Regions from separate parts of the Mesorhizobium sp. M0923 genome, predicted to be linked through region 2. Evidence: predicted binding sites of a transcription regulator. Region 2 holds the regulator's gene; the other holds the start of a gene.

Region 1 (6,181 bases), 210 kb from region 2:
GCGCTTTGCCGCATAGAGCGCGGCGTCGGCTTCGGCCAGCACATCATCGAGACCGGTGCCGCTCGTCCCACCAAAGCCGATGCCGCCGCTGACTGTGCTTCGCAACGGACCAAGCTGGGTGGCCACGACTTCCGTACCGAAGGCGACGCTGATCTTGCTCGCAATGTCATAGGCCTTTTCTTCCGTCATCCGCGACATGACGAGCACGAATTCCTCGCCGCCCAGCCGGAAGGCGTCGACGCCGGTTCTGGCGTATTTCCTGATGACGGCGGCAAAGCGGCGCAGGACCTGGTCGCCGACCGGATGACCGAATACGTCGTTCGTCCTTTTGAAATGGTCGAGGTCGAACATGGCGACGGACATAAACGGACCGAAGACCCGCTCGCCGTAGAGTGCCGTTAACGCCCGCCGGTTCATCAGCCCGGTCAATGGATCGGTCATCGTCTCGGCCTTCAATTCGATCTGCGCCTGCAAATGGTGCAGGGAGAGCGTTAATGCGCCAAGCCCGGTCATGCAGGCGACGGCTACGACGGAATTCACCCGCTCGGCCCAATTGTCCGGTGCTACGCCGAGCACCCACTGGCCCTTGACCAGCAGGACCGCGCCGCAAAGTCCGAACGACAGCGCACAGACGCCGCTCAGGAACGATACGACCAGCAATATCCGGCGATCATGACCACCCTCAATCCAGAACATCGCCCCGATAAGCGAGAGTAGCGCCGTTACCGTCGCGTAGGTGACAATGAAGCCGACACCATCAAACCCGAGATACGTCGCGCCCGCGCAAACAGCCATCGCAGCCAAGGTCGGCAAGATGGCGCGCCTATAGTCGCGCATGCTGAGATATTGCATGGCCGACAGGCAGATAATCAGGAAGCCGAGGCTGAGAAGAGCAAGCACGATCTGGCAAAGCCAGGGGCTTGGATCTCTTGTGTAATGCCAAAACAAGACCACATGGGCGACGAGCACGAGAATGCCGCACGCCACCGTCAGCACAAAGCGTGCCTGTGGCGCGGTGAACCAGATCGCAAACATGGTGATGCTGAGGCACGTGCCCGACAGCGCCGCTGCGAGCAGGAGCGAACTGTAATCCAACATGCTTAAGCGACAGCCTCTTGAGGGTTTCGCTGCATTCTAGGTCAGCGACAGTCCGCGGATATCGTTTTTCAGCCAATCTTGCGGCGTAACCTTCGGACAAGGTTTACAAAGCGTCGATGCTCCAAGCTTCGACCCCATTTCCGCCGCTTGGTTGTCGAATGGTTTTGCAGTAAGAGGCTCTATCCTCGAACGTAACAGGAACCTCCGTCGCCTGCCCGCAAAAAGCGTGGCAGTATCGGGTGGTGATTCGCAGCATCGGAATCCAGGACCGGCATGGACGACAATAACGATCTTTTCGGCAATTTGGGCAAGCAGCCGCAACCGGCTCGCGCCGCGCGCCCGGCCGACCCGCTGGTGCAGGCGGCGAAGCGGCCGGCGCCCCGCGATGCCAGCGAGAGCTATAGTGCCGCCGATATCGAGGTGCTGGAGGGGCTGGAGCCGGTGCGCCGCCGCCCGGGCATGTACATTGGCGGCACCGACGACAAGGCGATGCACCATCTGTTCGCCGAGGTCATCGACAATTCGATGGACGAGGCGGTCGCCGGCCATGCTACCTTCATCGATGTCGAGCTTTCCGCCGACGGATACCTGTCTGTAACCGACAACGGCCGCGGCATTCCGGTCGATCCGCACCCGAAATTCAAGAAGCCGGCGCTCGAACTCATCATGACCACGCTGCATTCAGGCGGCAAGTTCGACAGCAAGGTCTACGAGACCTCGGGAGGCCTGCACGGTGTCGGCGTTTCCGTGGTCAACGCGCTGTCCGACCATCTCGAGGTCGAGGTTGCGATTGGGCGCAAGCTCTATCGCCAGCGCTTCTCGCGAGGCGTTCCGGTGACCGGCCTGGAGCAGCTCGGCGAGGTGCACAACCGGCGCGGCACGAAGATCCGCTTCCATCCAGACGAGCAGATTTTCGGCAAGGGTGCTGCGTTCGAGCCGGCGCGGCTCTACCGCATGGCGCGGTCAAAAGCCTATCTGTTCGGCGGTGTCGAAATCCGCTGGACCTGCGATCCCTCGCTGATCAAGGAAAAGGACACGACGCCGGCCAAGGCAGAATTCCATTTTCCGGGCGGCCTCAAGGACTATCTGAAAGCCTCGCTCGGCGACGAATTCCAGGTGACCCGTGAAATGTTCGCCGGCAAGAGCGAGAAGCAGGGCGGTCACGGCTCGCTCGAATGGGCGGTGACCTGGTTCGGCGGCGACGGTTTTATAAATTCCTATTGCAACACCATTCCGACAGCTGAAGGCGGCACGCACGAGGCCGGCTTCCGCAACGTTCTGACGCGCGGCTTGCGCGCTTATGCCGACCTGGTCGGCAACAAGCGCGCTTCGATCGTCACATCCGAGGATGTGATGATCTCGGCGGTGGGCATGCTGTCGGTGTTCATCCGCGAACCGGAATTCGTCGGCCAGACCAAGGACAGGCTGGCGACGATCGAGGCGATCCGCATCGTCGAAAGCGCCATCCGCGACCCGTTCGACCATTGGCTGGCCGACAATCCGCAGGAAGCTTCGAAACTGCTCGAATGGGTGATCGCGCGTGCCGACGAGCGGGTGCGCCGCCGCCAGGAAAAGGAAGTGTCGCGCAAGAGCGCCGTGCGCAGGCTGCGCCTGCCCGGCAAGCTCGCCGATTGCACGCAGAATGCAGCGGCCGGCGCCGAGCTGTTCATCGTCGAGGGCGATTCGGCTGGCGGTTCGGCAAAGCAGGCGCGCGACCGCGCCAGCCAGGCGGTGCTGCCGCTCCGCGGCAAGATCCTCAACGTCGCCAGCGCCGGTAACGACAAGCTGGCCGGCAACCAGCAGATATCCGACCTGATCCAGGCCTTGGGCTGCGGCACGCGCTCGAGATACCGCGACGAGGACCTGCGTTACGACCGGGTCATCATCATGACCGACGCCGACGTCGATGGCGCCCATATCGCTTCGCTGCTGATCACCTTCTTCTACCAGGAGATGCCGAGCCTGGTCCGCGGCGGCCATCTCTATCTGGCGGTGCCGCCGCTCTACTCGATCCGGCAAGGCGGCAAGGTCGCCTATGCCCGCGACGATGCGCACAAGGACGAACTTCTGCGCACCGAATTCACCGGGCGCGGCAAAGTCGAAATCGGCCGCTTCAAGGGGCTGGGCGAAATGATGGCCGCCCAGCTCAAAGAAACCACCATGGACCCGAGAAAGCGCACGCTGCTCAGGGTGGACGTCATCGACGCCGAGGCGGCGACCAAGGATGCGGTCGACGCATTGATGGGCACCAAGCCCGAGGCCCGCTTCCGCTTCATCCAGGAACGCGCGGAATTCGCCGCGACGGAAGTGCTGGATATCTGAGCGTCTTCTGCTAGGCGAGCCGCGGACGGCGGCTGTCACTGTGCGCAAGACTTTTCCGGATTTTTCGCGAAGGATGACGCCTGGAACGGTTCAGCGTTTCACGGAAACGCCGAACCGCTCAGTTTTTTATTTTTTGACGCAAGTCGGAAAACCGTTTCACGCTTTTCCTGGAATTGCTTTAAGCAGCCGCGATCGCCAGCGCGTGCCCGCGTGCGTTCTCGCGCAGCGCATCGAGATGGATCGATTTGACCAGCCTGGCGAGATCGCCTTCGGCGGACTGTCCGCCCAATTCCTTCAGCATCAGCCAGCTGACTTCCTGGACGCCGGCGAGGCGTTTGCCATTGGCGACCTCACGCCAGACCTTCAGCGCGCGCAGGATGATGGCGTGGGTGGCGGCGGCAAGCCCGGCGCTGCGGAACAGTGCCTGCAACGCTATGTCATGCCCGCTGGCCAGCAGCGCCCTCACCCGTTGCTCGGGCTGCTGGCTGAGCGCGACCAGCGCCGAACCAAAGAAGTCGACCTTGCCGTGCGCGATGGTGCGGATGACGAAGCTTGCGGTCAGGTCGCCGCGCAGGCGCAGATGTTCGACAAGTGCGGTATGTTCCTCCGCCCGCGTGCCTTCGATCAGTGTCACCGAAGCCTTGACGCAAGCATCGCGCGTGATGCGCTCGGCCCTGGCGGCGCCCATCAGCGCCAGCACCAATGGCGACCCCTTGAGCATCTCCCCTAGCTTGACCAGCAGCATATGCCGGCAGTCGGCGGGCAGCCGGATGTCGGCGATCAGCGCCTCGCGCACCAGAGGCAGATGGCCGTGACGCTCGGCCATGCGGCGAAAGCTGACGGATGCGATGTCGGCGCCGCTATTGGCGAGCAGCGTGGTGCAGGCTTCCGGCTCACCGACCTCGGCGATCGCCGCCGCAACCGACATCGAGACGCGCGGCCGGTCGGCGATCACCTTCTGCGTCGCTTTCTGGCCGCCGGCAACCCGATCAATCAGGTCGGAATCGGTAAGCAGCGGCGAGCGCGCCAGTACCAAAGCGGCCACCTCGGGCTGGTCCGAAGCCAGCGCGCTGACGATCTGCGGCGGCGCATGATGGCTCATGGAAAGCGCGTCGGCGATCGCCAGCCGCACCTTCGACGATGCGTCATCGAGCAGCAACGTCAGCGCCGCCTCGGCAGCGCAGCGGTCCTCGAAAGGCAGGTCCGAGTCGACATAGGCGCGAGCCAGCGCGCTTGCCGCCGCAGCACGCTCCGACACCTTTGCCGTGTGGATCCATTTCAGGAAATGCGAAACGACCATGTCGCCTGCTTACGCCCTTTGCCAGAACGCTTCTGGCGCCTGTCGAGACCGTAGGCACAAATGGTTTACGAACGGTTCACCATGTTCGTTAACTGGCTTGCGGGCCCGGTATGCAACGCCTATCAACCCTTAAGCAGTGGAGGAGACAGACCATGGCCGGCCTTTACCTTGAGGAGTTCGTTGTCGGCCATGTGTTCAAGCACACGCTGCGCAAGACCGTGACCGAAAGCGACAACATGCTGTTTTCGGTGATGACGCTGAACCCGCAACCGCTGCACATCGATTTCGACTTCGCCGCCAAGAGCGAATGGGGCAAGCCCCTGGTCAATTCGCTGTTCACGCTTGGCCTGATGATCGGCATCTCGGTCAACGACATCACCGTCGGCACCACCATCGCTAATCTCGGCATGAAGGAGACGGTGTTTCCGCACCCCGTCTTCCATGGCGACACGATTCGCGTCGAGACCACGGTGGTTTCGGTGCGCGATTCCAGGTCGAAACAGGACCGCGGTATCGTCGAGTTCGAGCACCGCGCTTATAACCAGAACGACGTGCTGGTTGCCAGATGCACGAGGCAAGCCATGATGATGAAAAAGGCATAGCCGATGCGTTCCCTGCTCTTCGTTCCCGGCGATTCGGAAAAGAAGCTGGAGAAGGGCTTTGGCGCGGGCGCCGACATGGTCATCGTCGATCTCGAGGACTCGATTGCCTCGCAAAACAAGGGGCTGGCGCGCGACACAGCGGCGCGTTTCCTCGCCGGGCACAGGCACCGAACCAACTCCGCGATCTATGTGCGCGTCAATGACCTTTCGACCGGACTGACCGACGACGATCTGGCGGCGCTCGTGCCAGTGAAGCCCGACGGCATCATGCTGCCTAAGTCGAACAGCGGACTGGATGTCCAGCATCTCTCGGCCAAGCTCAGGGTGCACGAAGCTGAAAGCGGCCTGCCGGACGGCGCGATAAAGATCCTGCCGATCATCACAGAAACGGCCGCCGGCGTTCTGGCCGCCGTGACCTACGCCAAGGCAAGCGCGCGGCTTGTCGGCGTCACCTGGGGCGCGGAAGATCTGTCGGCGGCAATCGGCGCGCGCTCGACGCGCGACGCGAATGGCCGCTACACGGATGTATTCCGCTTCGCCCGCACCATGACCCTGCTTGCGGCGAATGCCGCGGAAGTCGCGGCGATCGACACCGTCTTTCCGGATTTTCGCGACATGGCCGGCTTCGAGGCCGAATGCGCCGAGGCCGAGAGCGACGGCTTCACCGGCAAGATGGCGATCCATCCGGCGCAGGTGCCGGTCATCAACGCCGCCTTCACGCCTTCGGCGCAAGCGGTGAAAAATTCGCTGGCGATCGTCGAGGCATTCAAGGCGGCGGGAAACCCCGGCGTCGTCGGCATCGACGGCAAGATGTACGACCGGCCGCATCTCAAGCTCGCCGAGCGGCTCCTGGCGCGAG
Region 2 (6,181 bases):
AATATGGCCTTGCAACGAGCGTGAGCATCGCGCGGCGCGTCGTCGCCAGCCTCACGATTCCAGCTCTCGCATCAATCTCAAGTGACAGCCGCCTTGATGGCGAAGCGCGCATCCTTCCACGCACCGGTGCGCAGGATGTCCTCAAGCACTTCGACGGCCTGCCAGACATCGGCATAGCCGACATAGAGCGGGGTGAAGCCGAAGCGCATGGTCGATGGCGCGCGAAAATCGCCGATCACGCCACGTTCGATCAGCGCGCGCATGATCTGGTAGCCATGCTCGTGCATGAATGAAATCTGGCTGCCGCGTTTTTCCCCGTCGCGCGTGCTTTCGAGCGTTAGCCCGTAAGTGCCGCACTTTGCCTCGACGAGCTCGATGAACAGATCAGCCAGCGCGATGCTCTTCTTGCGCACCGCCGTCATGTCGACATCGTTCCAGATGTCGAGCGCGCCCTTCAGCGTGCGCATCGACAGGACCGGCTGGGTGCCGCACAGAAACCGGCGGATGCCGGTGCCGGCCGCATAGCCTGGCTCGAAGGCGAAGGGCCGTGCATGGCCCCACCAGCCGGTGAGCGGCTGCTGGATGTCGGCAAGATGCCGCTCAGCCGCATAGATGAAGGCAGGCGCGCCCGGTCCGCCATTCAGATATTTGTAGGTGCAGCCAACGGCAAAATCGGCGTTTGCCGTGTCGAGCTCGACTGGCATCGCACCGGCGGTGTGGCAGAGATCCCAGACGATCATCGCCCCGGCTTCCTGGGCCCTGCGCGTCAGCGCCGGCATGTCGCGCAGTTCGCCCGACTTGTAGTTGACGTGGTTGACCAGCACCACGGCGGTGCGTTCGTCGATCAGCTCTTCGATGCTCGGCGCGTCGACCCCCGAGAGGCGCAGCAGCGTATCTTTTCGCGTCGAAACCACACCCTCAGCCATGTAGAGGTCTGTCGGAAAACTGTCGCCCTCGGCGACGATGACCTGCCGCTCCGGCCGCATGGCCATGGCGGCGTGCAGCAGCTTGTAGATGTTGACCGATGTCGTGTCGCAGACCACCGTCTGGCCGGCCGCGGCACCGATCAGGCGCCCGAGCTGGTCGCCGAGTTCGAGCGGCATGTTGAACCAGCCGGCCGTGTTCCAGGCGCGGATGAGATCATGCGCCCATTCTTCGGTCGCTGCCTTGCTCAATTCATCGAAAGCGGCACGCGAAGCGGCCCCTAGCGAATTGCCGTCGAGATAGATCACTCCTTGCGGCAGCACAAAGCGGTCGCGCATCGCGCGCAGCGGATCTGCAGCATCCATCGCCCTTATGGCAACGAGATCGCGAATTCCTGTCATGATTTGTCTGCTCCCCCAAGATTCACCGCAACGCCGGACACGCATCGACGGCATCCATCGGTCACGAGCGGTTCTCCATTACCTGGTATCGCGCAGCAAGGCTCCACCGGCGACAAGTTGCCTGACCACGCGGTGGAAACCAGGAGCCAAGCCAACCCAAGGTTGGCGTTTTGAGTTCGTTTCGTTCACGGTGCATTGACCAAACCGCACAGTCGATACGGCTTCAATTCCGTGCCCTTTGCCGGCTGACGGCCGATACCAGTGCCGCCTTCTGGGAACCCAGAGGCCGCAAACGAAAGCAGAATCAAGGCGATGACGCCCGCGGCGGTGAAAATGCAGCGTTCCGGTTTGGTGAGTGGTATCGTTTCCCGAGCCCTAACACATTCATTAAACTTTAAACAGTTGCGGAACACAACTGGAACAGATAGTGTTTGTTCTGGGTTTGTTTTTCTGATTCTGTTGGGGGTCGCTATGCTGACACGCAAACAACACGAACTGCTTATGTTCATCCACGAAAGGCTGAAGGAAAGCGGTATCCCGCCCTCCTTCGACGAGATGAAGGAAGCGCTCGACCTGGCTTCCAAATCGGGAATCCACCGGCTGATTACGGCGCTGGAGGAGCGCGGCTTCATTCGCCGTTTGCCCAACCGGGCCCGTGCACTGGAGGTGCTGCGCCTGCCCGATTCGATCGCCCCCGGCCTCAATGCGGCACGCAAGTTCTCGCCGAGCGTCATCCAGGGCAGTCTTGGGCAAGGTCCTCGGCAGGGCAAGCCGACATCGTCGCGCATGCCTGCAGCCGGCAATGACGACGATGTCGTCGCCGCCGTGTCGATCCCGGTGATGGGCCGCATCGCCGCCGGTGTGCCGATCGATGCCATCCAGCACCAGACGCATTCGATCTCGGTGCCGCCGGACATGATCATGGGCGGCGAGCATTATGCGCTGGAGGTCAAAGGCGATTCGATGATCGAGGCTGGCATTTTCGACGGCGACACGGTGATCATCCGCAATGCCGATACGGCGAGCCCCGGTGAGATCGTGGTGGCACTGGTCGACGAGGAAGAAGCGACGCTGAAGCGGTTCCGCCGCAAGGGCGCCTCGATCGCCCTGGAAGCCGCCAATCCGGCCTACGAGACGCGCATCTTCGGACCAGACAGGGTCAAGGTGCAGGGCAAGCTCGTTGGGCTGATCCGCCGCTACTGAGCTGCGCCCTTGGCGCCGGCTTTTGGCTTGTCGGCTCTGCGGTATGGCGGCATGCCCCGCGCCGCGCGGGAAAATTTCCGCTGCACGTGCCAGGGCCGGTATGATTTTTCGACGGCGAAGCGGATTTCGGCGCGTGTTGCCGCTTGTGGATCGAAATAGACGGCCGCACTTCCCGCGCGCGCCAGTTGCCGTTTGGTGACGACGAGGACCAGCCGGTCGTAGTAGCAGGGATTATGGGCGGTGGCGTCGTCGATGACGATCAAGCTGGCAAAGGCGCAGGCTGGCCGTGCAGTATCGCGGTCATTGGCTAGCGCGATGATCGCGCCGGATGGATGCCTGGCAAGGCAGAGACCGTCCGTGCAAATGAACGGCATGCCCGGCGGTAAGTCGGCCGGATCGGCAATGTCGAATTGCGGATCGTTCTTTCCAGGTGTTTCCGGCGCGACGATAGCCTCTGATGTGAGCGCGCGTTTCCAGTTGTCGATGGTGAACTCATTCGGGCGTGCCCGGTTGACCGCGAGTTCACCGCTGCCGATCGGCAGCGCGACGAGCCGTGCGTCCTCCGAGATCAATACATCGGGTACGCGCGTCTGCGTTGTCGTTAGCAAGCCGGCGAGCGCAAAAGGAAGGGCCACGAGCCGCAACCAGGTCGTCGCCATGCTGGCAATGACGAGGGCGATCGTCACCAAAAGGACAGATCTCAGCGAAATCAGCCCGACCGCATCGATCGGCGAGCGCTCGGAGATCCACCCGGACAGGGCGATCATCGCCGTCAGCCCCTTGCCCATCACGTAGAGGAAAGGCCCATCCGCGCCGAACGGCATCGCCAGCGCACTGAGGACGGCGAAGGGCATGACGACCAGTGAGATGATAGGCATGATGGCCAGATTGGCGAACAGGCTGAGCGGCGCCACGCGCTGGAAATGCCATATGGCGAAAAGCGCCGTGGCGCTCCCTGCAATGATCGAGGTCATCGCTAGGCCGCCCATGCCCAGCAGTACCTTTCTAGTGGCAAAGCGTAGCGGCGACCGCCGGGGCGGCGGCGTGGTGGCCCCGCCGGCGCGGTAATCGGACCAGCCTGCATAGGCGCCGACAAGGGCCGCCGTCGCGGCGAAGGACATCTGGAAGCTCGGACCGACCACCTCGTGCGGCGACACCAGAATGACCGCGATGGCCGAGATCGCCAGGTTGCGCATGGTGAGCGCGGCCCGGTCGAACAGCACGGCGATAAGCATCACCGCCAGCATGATGAAGCTGCGTTCGGCCGCCACCACAATGCCGGAAAAGACGAGGTAGGCCGCAATCGAAAAAAGCGCGGCGGCCGCGGCATATTTCTTGACCGGCCGTCGCGATGAGAAATCGGGAAACAACGCAAAGGTGCCGCGTAGCAGCGCCATGATGGTGCCGGCGACCAACGCCATATGCAGCCCCGAGATGGAGATGATGTGATAGATGCCTGTACGCCGCATCGCTTCGTTGATCTCCTCGGGAATGCCGGCGCGCACGCCGACGATCAGCGCAGCAGCAATCTCGCCCTCGGCGCCGCCGATGCGGCTGCGGATATGGTCGGCGATGGATTCGCGCGCGTCTTCGATCGAGGAAGAAAGCCGCGCGGCAAGCGGCATGCTGCCCGACGACACGACTTTCGGATTGCCGAGAAAAAAGCCGCTGCCGCCGATACCGGCGAAATAGCTGTCGAAGGAGAAATCATAGCTGTCGGGCCGCACCGGCCCGGTCGGCGGCAGCAGCCGCACATAGCCGGCGATCTCGGAACCGGCGGTCAGCTCAGCCGGTATTTTCATCGCCGAAACGCGGACCCGTTCCGGCATGTAGCGCAGTGTCGGCCTGGCGGTTGAGATCACATCGATCGTCAGCCTGATGCGGCCGCTCGCCATGGGCTCGAACGATACGACGCGACCCGTGAGGCGCGTTGAGATTTCGGAACCGAGCATATGCGTTCCGACACGCCAGGTCTCGACCTTGGCGGCAAGCACGCCAAGCGCGCAGAGCAACGCCGCCATGAAGCACAGGCGGGTTCTGGGCCACGACCGCGAGGCGACGGCACAGAGGGCTGCCAAGGCGACGATTGCGATCGGCTGTGGAAAGGCCGGCTCCACCGCCAGCGCAAAATATACGATCACCCCGCATGCGAGGAACACCGGCACCAGCAGGAAGGCGACCCCACGGTCGAGCTCCAGGCCGACCGCCGAGGTTACGCCGTTGCGGATACGGGACGGTGACGGGAGGCGGAAACGCCGGCGTAGGCGCACGATGGGCTCGGCCGCGGGCACGAGAACCGTTGCTGGGTCGCTCGCCGGCAGCGACGGGGCATCAAAGCGTGGAACCGGCAGCAATGCCGGTGCCGGCAGGACAGGCACGGGCGCGGCAAACAGCAAGCGTTCGCTGACGCCGCTGCCAACGTCCTCGCCCTCGCCCGCACCACGGCCTCGCACAGCCATCGGGTCTGCCCCTTGCGCCCTCGACCTCCTATGCTACATGAACGCGCAACGCGCGAAAGTCCGCAAACCCACTTCCTTCGCCTGCCTGAGAGTTCCATGCCCGACAAGGTCGTCACCCGTTTTGCCCCCTCGCCCACCGGCTATCTGCATATTGGCGGGGCGCGCACGGCGCTGTTCAACTGGCTGTATGCCAAGCACACAGCCGGCACGATGCTGCTGCGCATCGAGGACACCGACCGCGAGCGTTCCACCGATGCGGCAACCGCGGCCATCCTCGACGGGCTTTCCTGGCTTGGCCTGACATGGGACGGTGAGCCGGTGTCGCAGTTCGAGCGTGCGCCGCGCCATCGCGAGGTGGCCGAGGAACTCGTTCGCATGGGCAAGGCCTATTATTGTTACGCGACGCCTGCCGAGTTGGAGGCAATGCGCGAGAGCGCACGAGCCAAGGGGCTGCCTCCCCGCTATGACGGCCGCTGGCGCGACCGCGACCCCTCCGAGGCGCCGGCCGGCGCCAAGGGGGCGATCCGCATCAAGGCGCCGACAGACGGCGAGACGGTTGTGCATGACCGCGTCCAGGGCGACGTGCGCTTTCCCAACAAGGATCTCGACGATTTCATTATTCTGCGCTCGGACGGCAACCCGACCTACATGCATGCCGTCGTCGTCGACGATCACGACATGGGCGTCACCCACATCATCCGCGGCGACGACCATTTGACCAACGCCGCCCGCCAGACGGTGATCTACCATGCCATGGGGTGGGAGGTGCCGTCGATGTCGCATATCCCGCTGATCCACGGTGCCGACGGCGCCAAGCTGTCGAAACGGCACGGTGCGCTCGGCGTCGAGGCCTATCGCGCCAGGGGCTACCTGCCGGAGGCGCTGCTCAATTATCTGGCGAGGCTTGGCTGGAGCCACGGCGACGATGAGATCATGTCGATCGCCAACATGATCGCATGGTTCGACATTGGCGACGTCAACAAGGGCGCCGCCCGTTTCGACTTCGCCAAGCTCGAGGCGCTGAACGGCGTGCACATGCGCCGCATGAACGACGCGGCGCTGCTCGACATCTTCATCGCCACTCTGCCCTATCTCGACGGCGGTCCGGCGATCGCAGCTAGCCTCGACGACAGACGCAAGGCGCAATTGCTTGCCGCTTTGCCAGGCCTGAAGGAGCGCGCCAAGACGCTGGTC

Evidence for each region. The regulator LexA, encoded in region 2, represses DNA repair genes until DNA is damaged. The targets are predictions, from matches to a motif close to TGTTCNNNNTGTGTTCNG.
Region 1: a site for LexA is predicted at 1,284-1,301, ahead of parE (DNA topoisomerase IV subunit B). Genes of this name have one in related genera too.

The regions. Positions count from the first base shown of each region.
Region 1 is NZ_JAMYNW010000001.1:294,305-300,485, reverse strand. It holds gene NKH89_RS01440 (GGDEF domain-containing protein) at 1-1,098, opposite strand, end outside; gene parE (DNA topoisomerase IV subunit B) at 1,372-3,420, shown strand; gene NKH89_RS01430 (DUF2336 domain-containing protein) at 3,599-4,720, opposite strand; gene NKH89_RS01425 (MaoC family dehydratase) at 4,873-5,322, shown strand; gene NKH89_RS01420 (HpcH/HpaI aldolase/citrate lyase family protein) at 5,326-6,181, shown strand, end outside.
Region 2 is NZ_JAMYNW010000001.1:499,900-506,080, reverse strand. It holds gene kynU (kynureninase) at 78-1,325, opposite strand; gene lexA (transcriptional repressor LexA) at 1,797-2,528, shown strand; gene NKH89_RS02415 (ComEC/Rec2 family competence protein) at 2,522-4,987, opposite strand; gene gltX (glutamate--tRNA ligase) at 5,084-6,181, shown strand, end outside.